2 regions of the Chryseobacterium fluminis genome follow, and region 2 is predicted to be linked to the other one. Evidence: riboswitches for the same ligand, from Rfam matches in the RefSeq annotation. Region 2 holds a riboswitch; the other holds the start of a gene.
The links. Region 2 has a riboswitch for S-adenosylmethionine ahead of ODZ84_RS15860 (SusC/RagA family TonB-linked outer membrane protein). Riboswitches for the same ligand answer to the same signal wherever they lie in the genome.

Region 1 (5,757 bases), 590 kb from region 2:
TATTATTGACAGATAAAGATTTCCATAAATGGTTTTCTTTTGCAAAAGCCTGCGTCAGCCTGGAGCCTACCCATAAATATCCACTGATCGTCGCTACCAGCTGCAGGGCTATGAAAATATTCACCACTTTTCCGAAGCTCAGTCCGAGCATGTTATTGGCTGCTTTATCCATTACATCTTCTTTTCCGGCCAGCTGATCCAGTGAGGCATGCTTCAGCATGATATAATTAATTAAAACATAGCACACCGTTACGAAAACCGTTCCTATAATCAGTGATTTCGGTAAGTTTTTCTGGACATCTTTTATCTCTCCCGCAATATATGAAGCAGAATTCCAACCTGTGTAGGAATAGGTCACAAAAACCAATGAGGTAGCGAAGGCAGGCATCATCATTTCCTTCTGCCAGCTTTCTCCGAAGCTGAGACTGTTTCCTGTATCAGGATCCGAAAGGACGACTCCCAGAATAATAAGAACGATAACAAAAGCGACTTTGATAAAAGTGAAAAAATTATGAAATTTACTTGATGATTTTAAGCTAAAAGACAAAGACAGCGACACCAATATAATGATCGCTATGGAAAATCCTGTACCGAAAGTATAATTAAAAACAGAAAGGTATTTCGACATTGCCAGCGCAGCCAAAGCCACCGGAGAGGAAAAGCCGATAATCAGAGAGACCCAGCTGACCAGATAGCCCAGGATAGGATGGTACGTTTTTTTTAAATACAAAAAATCACCTCCGTTACCTTTAAAATGCGAGCCTAATTCGGCATAGCAAAAAGCTCCGAACAGTGCCAGCATCCCTCCGATAATCCAAAGTAAAAATATGCTGTAGGTGTTTGTAATATCTACCAGCTGAAATCCTAAGGTCGTAAAAATCCCGGTACCGATCATACTGGAGACAACAATAGCTACAGCGGTTTTCCAGCCGATCTGATGTGAAGGTGCACTCATTATTCGGATTTTAAATATAAAAAATAAGAAACTGCCCCATGGATTTGCGGTATTATTCTGGTACAAATTATATAGGTCATGGCTGTTACTGCTAAAAATTAAAATTAAGTCTTCCGAAAAAATAGCTTCCCAGTGTTCCCATCTGAACGGGCGCATATTTAAAAACCCCGTAATATGAGTTTTCATAAATCTGCAGATCCGGAAAGACATCGAACACATTATTGGCTCCAAGGGTCAAGTTAACATTTTTTGTAAGAGTATATCCTACACTCAGGTCTGTTACCACTTTTGGGGCAAACTCCTGAACTCCTCCGAATGGATATCCGTCTCTGGTAACTTTCCCGAAATAGGTATTTCTTACCAGAAAATTAAATTTCCCGATCCCGTAATTCAGTCCTAATGTTGCTTTTGTTTTAGGTGATAATGTTTCGATAATATTGATCTGGTCCGGTCCGAAAAACTCTTCCTGAGGGGTCTGCAGGTTGGCAGGGAAATGGAAATCCGTAATTTTTGTTTCGGTATAATTTCCTGCAAGGTTCATATTTAAATTTCCTTTTCCTAATTTCCAGTCGTAGGAAACTACCACATCTACTCCTTTTGTTTCCGTATCAATGGCATTGGCGAAAAATCTTGCACTTTCGACTCCGTAAGCCGCTAACCGGTCATCTGTAATATTACTTGTGATCACGATTCTGTCTTTTACCTTAATCAGATAGCCATCCAGCGTGATCAATAATCCTTTAACAGGTTTCAGGGTAAATCCGAGACTTCCGTTTACTGATGTTTCCTGTTTTAACTGATCAAAGCCAAGTACCTTCGCCGCTTCACTGTCATTATTAAAAATCCCTTTTATTACAATTCCGCTTCCTGTGGTTGAAATATCCGCATAGGAATTATTAAAATACTGCTGCTGCAAAGAGGGCGCTCTGAAGCCTGTTCCTACCGCACCACGAATGGCATAATTTGTAATAAATTCATACCTGACAGCTAATTTTCCGTTCAGGATACTTCCGAAATCCGAATAATTTTCAAACCTTGCAGCGGCATCGATATTTAATTTTTTATTCAGATCATAAGAAACGTCTGCGTACAAAGCTGTAGAAGTTCTTGATTTTTTCAAAGCATTCTCCGGTGAAAAGCCGATAAAGGACTGTGCCCCTCCATTCCCTTCCACAGTAGCTCCCGGAACCGCTATATTTCCATTCACATCATATCTCGCGTAGGAAGCTTCTTCTCCTGCCTTAAGCTCATATTGCTCAAACCTGAATTCTCCACCAAATGCGACATTAAACCTGTTGAGGTTTTTAGATACGTCAAGATTGACTGTATTCTGGAGGAAACTATGTGCCCCGGCATAAAAACTGGTGGGTGATTTTGCGCCTAATGATGCATTTACCGTATTGCTGACATCATAATTGAAGGTATTGCTTCCGAAAGTGTTGCTCAGGTCAAACAGCCATTGATTAACGTCATATTTCGCGCCCACTGCGTAAGAGATGTCATAAACTTTGGATCCTAAGGTCGGCTGAAATCCATTAGGATAAATAGAAGCTACCGTATTTGATTTTTCGTTGGGAAGCCTTCTGAATCCGAAGCCCTGCCCTTCTTTGATACTGAACCCTCCGAAAGAGTAGATCCTGAACTGGTCATTAACAGGATATTCCGAATTAAAGAACAGCTGAGCCTGTTTTATCTGTGCGTCACCAATCTGGAAATTAAAGTCGTCACGGGACAAACCGTTCTGAGCAATTAAAGCATCATCATCCGCTCTTGCTTTACCGGGGTCGGCCGCAAAATCATAGGCAAAGTTATCTCCGTAAATGTCCAGATTATGATTCTGCGTTCTGGTGGTTTTTCCCCGGTAGTTCAGCTGAAGAGACAGGTTGATATAACTTTTGTCTTTTCCTAACGAAGCTCCGTAGTTTATGCCGCCCTGGTAGGTTTCCCCATCATTCCTGCCTGTAATTCCATAATTGAGACTGGCGGAAGCACCTGTATTTTTTTTAAGAATAATATTAATAACCCCGGCAATGGCATCGGAGCCGTACTGGGCCGCAGCTCCGTCTCTCAGCACTTCTATCCTGTCGATCGCAATCACAGGAACCGTACTTAAATCTGTTCCTACCGAGCCATTGCCTACCGTATTCTGATAATTGACCAACGAAGTGGTATGGCGCCTTTTACCATTCACCAGTACTAAAACCTGATCTGGACCCATTCCGCGTAACGTTACCGGGTCGATATGCTCGGTTCCGTCTGAGGATGATTGCCTCACTGCATTAAAGGACGGGATGATATAATTTAAGAGATCCTGAACCGTAGTCTGTGGCGCAGACTGCTGAATTTTTTGAATATTGATGACATCTACCGGAACAGGTGTTTCCAGTTTTGTCCTTTTAACATTTCGGTTACCGACTATGACTACATCTTCTATCTGTTTTTCTTTTTCTTCTTCCTGAGCCGATACCAACACTGCTCCAAGCAATAATACAGATATGCTTAGTTTTTTCATCTCTTGTTTTTCTAAAATTATTAATATACCCGGACGGCCAGCACCGCCAATAAAGATCGTTCAAGAAATGGAATAAATATAAGAATATTGACTTCACTTATCTTCCCCCAATCGGGTTGGAATTAGCACCTTTACATCGATGAATGGTGTCGGTTGCTAAGGTTTCACAGGGCCAAATCCCTCCACCTTTCTTGATAATCTACTGCAAAGGTAGACTAATAATTTAATATGGCAAAAAATAGAAACCGATCAGCTTAATCGATCATTACCAATTGTGAATAACTTGTGGATAAGCTGTTAATTAGCTATCAGCAGTGTGTGAATTGCATATTGATAAGTCTAAATCAACTAAAGTTTTAAAATTTATATTCGTGGATAACCTATGGAAAACGTCTTAGTAAGCTATTAGTATCAGATGGATAAATGATATGCATTCCGCGGATAGCCATGTGAGTAAAATATGGAAAAGGTATTAATAATGCGTGGATAGCCTATCATTTATTGCGGATTAAATATGGATAAACAAAAAAAGAGATCACTCGCATGATCTCTTTTTAATGAACTGACAGACTTATCCACAGGCTATTTTACCATCATTTTCTGAATAGCAATTCCCGTATCTGATTTTAAATAAACCAAATACACTCCTGCCGGATAATTTATTTTCACTTCATCAATCCCATTCTCTCTGATAAGTTTAAACGAATCTAATTTTTTTCCGCTCATATCATATATAGTAACCTCTCCATTCTTCACCTTATTGTACTTTAGCTTGGCCACTCCGTTTTTTACCGGGTTATCCACAATCTGAAGAGACAACTTATTCCCTGCATTTTCATCTATTGTGGATAAAGTGGATGAATTGTTACCGAAAATTCTGAATTCCCCGGGCTGAAGTGTGACGGGAGCTGTCGTGGAAGTGACATCTGAAATTGTATTATCCATTAAATTCTTCCACTGTCCCGTGTACGGAAAATAAGGGACTACACTTTGTGAGGTGGTATTATAATTGGCCAGCACCACGATATTTTTAACACCGTTTACCGTATTATCGTATATATAAATTCTTGTGATAAGACCATTCGGGTCATTTGCGAGGTTATTAGACTCTACCGTATAGGTTTTAGATTTGAATACCGGATTGGTATTTCTGAGGTTAATAATTTGTGCCCAGGTATCATATACCGTTTTTCTGTTGGCATTCGTATCGTATCCTAATGTGAAAGCCACAGGCTTTTCATCTGTTCTGCAACCGTTATTTATGGATCCATCTGCACATCTGTTGATGCTGAAATCGTACCCCAATTCTCCAAACTGCCAGATCATTTTTGGTCCCGGAATGGTAAAGAACGTTGCTCCGAAAGTTTTCATTCTGGTAAGTGCCGTATTAAGATCTTTTACACTATAAGACCCGTTTATTGCTCCATATTCAAGGTTTTTAAACATCAGCCTTTCCTCATCATGACTCTCTCCGTAACCGACAGCATGCATATTGGTAAAGCCGTGAAGCGCATGATTCATCCTATCGTAATTGCTGTTCTCTTTGTAACCCATCGTATTTTGGTTATAAGGATCGGTCTGCTTGTTCCATAACATCACTCCTTTTCCTTCTGCAATTCTGTAATTTGCCCATTCCTGCTCTTCCTGATCTGTTCCCAGATGCTCAAAAATCATATAAGAATTGGGATCAGCAGCCCATTGCCTGTCTGCATAATATTTTAACACATCCACCCTGTCCTGTTGATAGGCATTGGTACAGGCTTCATCATTTTCAGAACAGTTTTGTGTAAAGCCTTTGGTTAAATCCCAACGGAAACCATCAATCTTATACTCCGTCAGCCACTGCTGCAGGCATCTTTCAACGTAATATTTAGTTGAGCTGCTTGAGTGATTAAAATCATTGAAAACATTATAGGAATGTTTCGGAACGGTATTAAAATATGGATTATTGGCAGCTACCTCTCCGTACCCGCCACCATCGGGATCTACATTCCACAGTCTTACCAGCGGAGATCTTCCTGTCGCATGATTAAAAGCCACATCCAGGATCACGGCAATACCATTCTGGTGGCAGAGATCGACAAACTCCTTAAATTTTTCCGGGGTTCCGTAAGCCTTATCTAAGGCATAATGGAAAGAGGTATTATAGCCCCATGAAAGATTCCCTTCAAATTCCATAATGGGAAGCAGCTCAACAGCATTAATGTTGAGTCCTTTTAAATAAGAGATCTTATTAATAAGGGACTGCCAGTTTTTTTCCTGAGTGAAATCCCTGAGCAATAACTCATAC
Region 2 (5,757 bases):
TTCTCGCAATAACATTATTCATATTATTGATGACGGAGTATAAAGAATTCCAGATATACAAAGGCCGGCTACCGGTATTGTTCACCAGATCCGTGAAAGCGTAGGCGCCTGGAAAACCATATTTATTGGTTAAAACCGCGACGTCACTTCCCATGGCATCACTCGTTCTCAACACGGTAGAATATCCTATGTTGGCATAAGTTGGTCCGTCATCATTGAATTTTGCCCAGGTTCCGTTAATAACAGTTTCAGCACTTTCGGCTGTTTTGAAAACCTCCGCTTCATTAGCCTGATTGGTAGGAGCAGTTTCCAGATCGCTTTCACAGCTTGTTAAAAACAGGGCTGTGATTAAAGCTAAAGACAGATATTTTAATTTTTTCATTGGTTTAATTTTAAAAGTTTAAAGAGTAGCCTGTAATCCGAAGGTAACCGTTCTCATCGCCGGATACCGGTAATATGTTGTCCCGTCTAAGGTCTGCTCAGGGTCCATTCCCTTATGTTTGTAAAAGGTTAAAAGGTTTTCAGCCTGTACATAGATTCTGAATTTCTTCAGTCCTATTTTTTCAAAATAATCGGTCGGAAGTGTGTATCCCAAACTTACATTTTTCACCCGGGCATACGTTCCGGAGTATAAAAATCTTGACGACGTTGAAGTCCAGTTATTGGTGGTTGTACTTAAAGCCGGAACATCCGTATCTGTATTTTCCGGAGTCCATCTGTTGATCATCTCGGCACTCCAGGCCCGTCCTGCCGAACTACCGTTATGCATTAACATGGTATAATCGGTATCTAAAATCTTTCCTCCCACGCTGAAAGTCACCAACGTTGAAAAGTCAAAGTTTTTATAAGCCAGGCTTGTCGTTAAACCACCCATAACCTTAGGAAGTGATGATCCTGCAAAGTTTTTGTAGCTTTCGCATATTCCGAGGTCGTTCCTTCCACCGTATTTCCTGCAGCATCAGTCGTTATGGTTTTCCAAAGCGGATTTCCGTTTGTCGGATCTACTCCCATCCATTCCGGAATGAAGAAATCGTAGATGGATCCTCCAACTTGTAACAGTTTTGTTCCGCTGACAATAGAACCTTTCGGAAGTTTTGTGATCTCATTTTTTAAAGTACTTAGATTAAGATCTACATTCCATTCAAAATCGCTTGTTTTAATTGGTGTTGTGAATAAAGAAAATTCAAAACCTTTATTTTTCAATTCCCCGATATTTGCCTGATATTCTGTGAAGCCCAGTGATGGCGCCAAAGGCATTCCGAATAAAAGGTCTTTACTCTGGCGCTGGAAATATTCTACATTCCCTTTAATTCTGTTTTTTAAAATCGCGAATTCCAAACCTACGTTTAAATTAAGGTTGGTTTCCCATTTCAGATCCGGAGTCGGCAATTTATTGGCAACCGTGCCCCCTTCGCCCAGATTATTGTAAAAGTCATACAAACTTTGGTAAGCATAATACGTACTCAGTTTATCATTCCCCTGGCCACCGTAGCTTGCCCGAAGCGTTAAATGGTTGAAGAAATTTAAATTTTTAATAAAAGTTTCGTTGGATGCTTTCCAGGAACCTCCGACAGACCAGAATGTCCCCCACCTGTTTTCAGGAGAAAATCTTGAAGATCCATCTGCTCTCACCGATCCGGAAAGGAAATATTTATTCTGATAATCGTATTCCGCTTTTCCAAGGTAACTCAGCAATCCCAACTGATCACTGCTTCCGCTGAATCCTCCTAATAAGGCCGCCGCATTAGGCTCGTAGTAATAAGGAAGTGAGAACTGGCTTCTGTTTCCTGAAATGGTCTGATATTCGTAATGGTAAAATTCCTGTCCACCCAAAATATTAATGTGATGCTGTCCGATTTTTTTATCATATGTCAAAATATTACTCGTAGTATAAGAAAGCGTTCTTGAATTGGTTTTCGTTACCGACCCTCCGATTTCCGCACCTTCACCCAACAATGGATTGGTGTAATAATGACCATTGTAATTCACTAAATCAACCGAAAAACTTGTTCGGAATTTAAGTTCCGGAAGGAAAGTAAATTCAGCAAAACCTTTTCCTGAAAAGTTATCTTCCCTGTTTTCATTTTTATCTAAAGGCAGTGTCGCTGCTGCATTTTCGTTCTGTAATGCACTGGTCGGTCTGTATTTTCCGAAATCGTAAATATAGTTTCCGTTGGAATCCAGCCTATAGCTTCCGTCTGCATTCCTTTCATAATACGGGTAAAAAGACGGAATAATTCTCGCGGCATTAATCACATTATCCGTTCTGGAATCTGATGAAGGCGGCGCTTCCTGGAGACTGTTGGTATAGGCTAAGTTCGCTCCCAGGTTCAGCCATTTTTTGACTTCAGAATTAATTTTTAATCTGGTACTGTATCTCTTAAATCCTGACTCAATGGCAATTCCCTTATCATCGAGGTATCCCAGAGAGAAGAAATAATTGCTCTTCTCATTTCCACCGCTGATGTCCAGGTCCACCTGGTTCCTTGAAGCCACTCTCTGCAAGATATCTTTCCAGTTGTCGTTCCATAAAGGAGTCGCTCCGGCTACCAGCTTCCCGTCTGTTCCCACCGGTTTTGTATAGCTGGCTCCATAAGGATTAATGCCTAATGCATTCACTAAATTATCCGTTGCCATCTGCGCTGCCTGCTGAGAAGAAATCTGGCTGGACTTATACCCGTTTCTCAATGCTTCCCAATACAGTTCGTAGTACTGATCGGTACTCAGCTGCTCATAATCTTTTACAGCACGGCCTGAAAAGCCCTGACTGATATTAAAATTCACGCGGGCTTCTCCTTTCTTACCTGATTTTGTCGTAATAATGATAATTCCGTTCGCTCCTCGTGATCCGTACAGGGAACTCGCTGTCGCATCCTTCAGCACACTGATCGATTCGATATCATTAGGACTTATTGAATTGATATTTCCGTCGAAAGGAATCCCGTCTACCACAAACAGAGGATTGCTGGAAGCACTGACAGAACCGATCCCACGAATTCTTATTGATGCCGTGGAACCCGGCTGTCCCGAAGAACTTACTGCCTGAAGTCCCGGAACCTGCCCTTCCAGTGCTTTCGTGATATTGGTAACGGGTCTGTTGTTGATTTTCTCGCTGGAAATGGTTGCTACCGAACCTGTATAACTTGTCCTTTTTGCTTTTCCGTACGCGACCACCACGACTTCATCGATCTCTTTTTCATGAAGCGTATCATTTTTTGTCTGCTGCGCATTAATCTGTGCTATCCCGAGAAAGAATGCCGCTACCGGCGGAATCCAGACTTTTGAATTAATTGAATCTTTGTTAATCATAATCAGTTTTTTATACCAAATATTAAAAATTTACCCTTTACAGAATAGTCAGCAAAGGGCACCGATCAATACGATTAACCAATTGCTTATTTTTCCTTTAAAGGCTGAATGTAACACCTTGCTTTGTGCAGGTTGTTAAGATTTCACAGGGTCAGTTCCCTCCATCTTTCTTTATAAGCCGATCGAAATAGGTCTGCAAATCTAAAAACAATTAGTCTATAAAACAAGTAGACTTTTGAAAAATTAATTATAATTTCACAAAAATTAAGTTAATTTTTAACCAAAAACCAATGAAACAACTACTTACGTAAAAATGTTAAATTAATAAATATGAGAAATATCATTAAAAATAATGCAATGGAAAAATTTATCTCTGCCCGAATTCATGTACGTAGTGGGTTTTGTCAGGTACGATTTCAGAATCACATCAAAAAGTGGTCTATAGATATCTGCGAGATATTGCGTTTATTTTTTTCTGAAAACAATCGTAACTACTGCGGCATAAATAAAAAAACTTAATTAATTTTATAGAATGAAAGTTTTAATTGTAAACGGACCTAATCTAAATCTGTTGGGCACACGAGAACCTGAGATCTACGGGACAACTTCAATGGAAAATTATCTGGAAATCTTAAGATCAGAATTTCCCAGTCATGAATTATACTATTATCAGTCTAATATCGAAGGAGAACTGATTAACAGATTGCAGGAAGATGATTTTGATGCCGTAGTGATCAACCCGGGCGCTTTCACCCATTACTCTTATGCGATCGCAGATTGTTTAAAGAATATCAGGAAGCAGAAAGTGGAAGTTCACATCAGCAATATTTACCAGAGAGAAGAGTTTCGGCAGAAGTCTGTAACAGCAGCGAATACGGATGCTGTGCTGTCTGGATTCGGATTGGATGGATATCGTCTGGCTATCTTAAGTTTAAAGTAATTTCCCGATGTTGTCATGGAAGTAAGCGATTCGGTGTACTGTAAAAACGTTGGAATATATGCTGGTCAACTGACTAAGAGGAAGTCATACAAAATCATAGAAATTAATCCACAGAATATTAGAATACAAAATGATGAAAATAAATTAAAATGGTATGCAAAATGGTATTTTGATTTAAACAATGAACCGGAAATAGTTTCAATTCATATAGACGACGAAATAACGGATGAAGAATCTGATCTTATAGAAGTGAGTATCGATTTAGTTAACGGCGCCAGGTACTGGGTCGTTTTTACCACCCCAAAATATTTGGATCAGATGCTGAATGACGAAAACCATTTTTCCGCCTACCACTGCATCATCATCAAAAACCTGAATGAAAAATCAATTCAATCAGTAATTTATCAATTGGATGAACAGAACGAGCTACTTGAAAACTGTAAAAAATATTAAAAAAGCCTCATCAAACTGATGAGGCTTTGTAACTTAGTTTGTTGTTTGTTCCTGCAATTGAGGACCGGAAGCAATAAGCTTTTTCCCTTCTTCAGTATTGCAGTACTGCTCAAAATTTGTGATATATTTTGCAGCAAGATCTTTTGCTTTTTCTTCCCATTCAGCCACATTGCTGTAAGAATCCCTGGGATCTAAAATTCCTTCAGAAACATTCGGTAATTCTGTAGGAACTTCAAGATTCATGATTGGGATTCTTGTTTTCGGAGCGTTTTCAATAGAACCGTCAATGATCGAATCGATAATCGCTCTGGTATCTTTTAGAGAAATTCTTTTTCCTGTCCCGTTCCAGCCTGTATTGACAAGGTATGCTTTAGCTCCGTGCTCTTTCATTTTTCCGATCAACGTTTTTGAATACATGGTCGGATGCAATGTCAGGAATGCTTCACCAAATGCCGGTGAAAAAGATGGCTGAGGTTCCGTGATTCCTCTTTCGGTACCTGCCAGTTTTGAAGTATATCCACACAGGAAATGATATTGAGCCTGGTTTTCGTCCAGAACAGAAACCGGAGGCAGTACTCCGAATGCATCCGCAGACAGATAAACAATTTTTTTGGCATGTCCTGCTTTTGAAGGCAGAACAATTTTATTAATATGATAGATCGGATAAGATACTCTCGTATTTTCTGTGATTGACCCATCCGTATAGTCGGCAACCCCGTTATTCACCACGACATTTTCAAGAAGGGCATCTCTCTTGATGGCTCTGAAAATATCCGGTTCTTTTTCCTCAGAAAGATCAATTACTTTGGCATAACAGCCTCCTTCGTAATTGAATACTCCATTGTTATCCCATCCATGCTCGTCATCGCCGATCAGATATCTTTTGGGATCTGCAGATAAAGTTGTTTTTCCTGTACCTGAAAGGCCGAAGAAAAGCGCAACATCACCTTCTTCACCTACGTTGGCAGAACAGTGCATGGAAGCCATCCCTTTTAAAGGCAGATAATAATTCATCATGGCAAACATTCCTTTTTTCATCTCCCCACCATACCAGG

Region 1: another riboswitch for S-adenosylmethionine. It lies ahead of ODZ84_RS13140 (TonB-dependent receptor plug domain-containing protein); the one in region 2 lies ahead of ODZ84_RS15860 (SusC/RagA family TonB-linked outer membrane protein).

What each region holds. Positions count from the first base shown of each region.
Region 1 covers NZ_CP111121.1:2,881,425-2,887,181, forward strand. Annotated here, with positions in the region: gene ODZ84_RS13135 (APC family permease) at 1-955, opposite strand, end outside; gene ODZ84_RS13140 (TonB-dependent receptor plug domain-containing protein) at 1,047-3,467, opposite strand; SAM riboswitch class I at 3,562-3,668, opposite strand; gene ODZ84_RS13145 (alpha-amylase family glycosyl hydrolase) at 4,050-5,757, opposite strand, start outside.
Region 2 covers NZ_CP111121.1:3,469,497-3,475,253, reverse strand. Annotated here, with positions in the region: gene ODZ84_RS15870 (RagB/SusD family nutrient uptake outer membrane protein) at 1-382, opposite strand, end outside; gene ODZ84_RS15865 (hypothetical protein) at 401-874, opposite strand; gene ODZ84_RS15860 (SusC/RagA family TonB-linked outer membrane protein) at 862-3,309, opposite strand; SAM riboswitch class I at 3,393-3,489, opposite strand; gene ODZ84_RS15855 (type II 3-dehydroquinate dehydratase) at 3,842-4,249, shown strand; gene ODZ84_RS15850 (hypothetical protein) at 4,265-4,702, shown strand; gene pckA (phosphoenolpyruvate carboxykinase (ATP)) at 4,736-5,757, opposite strand, start outside.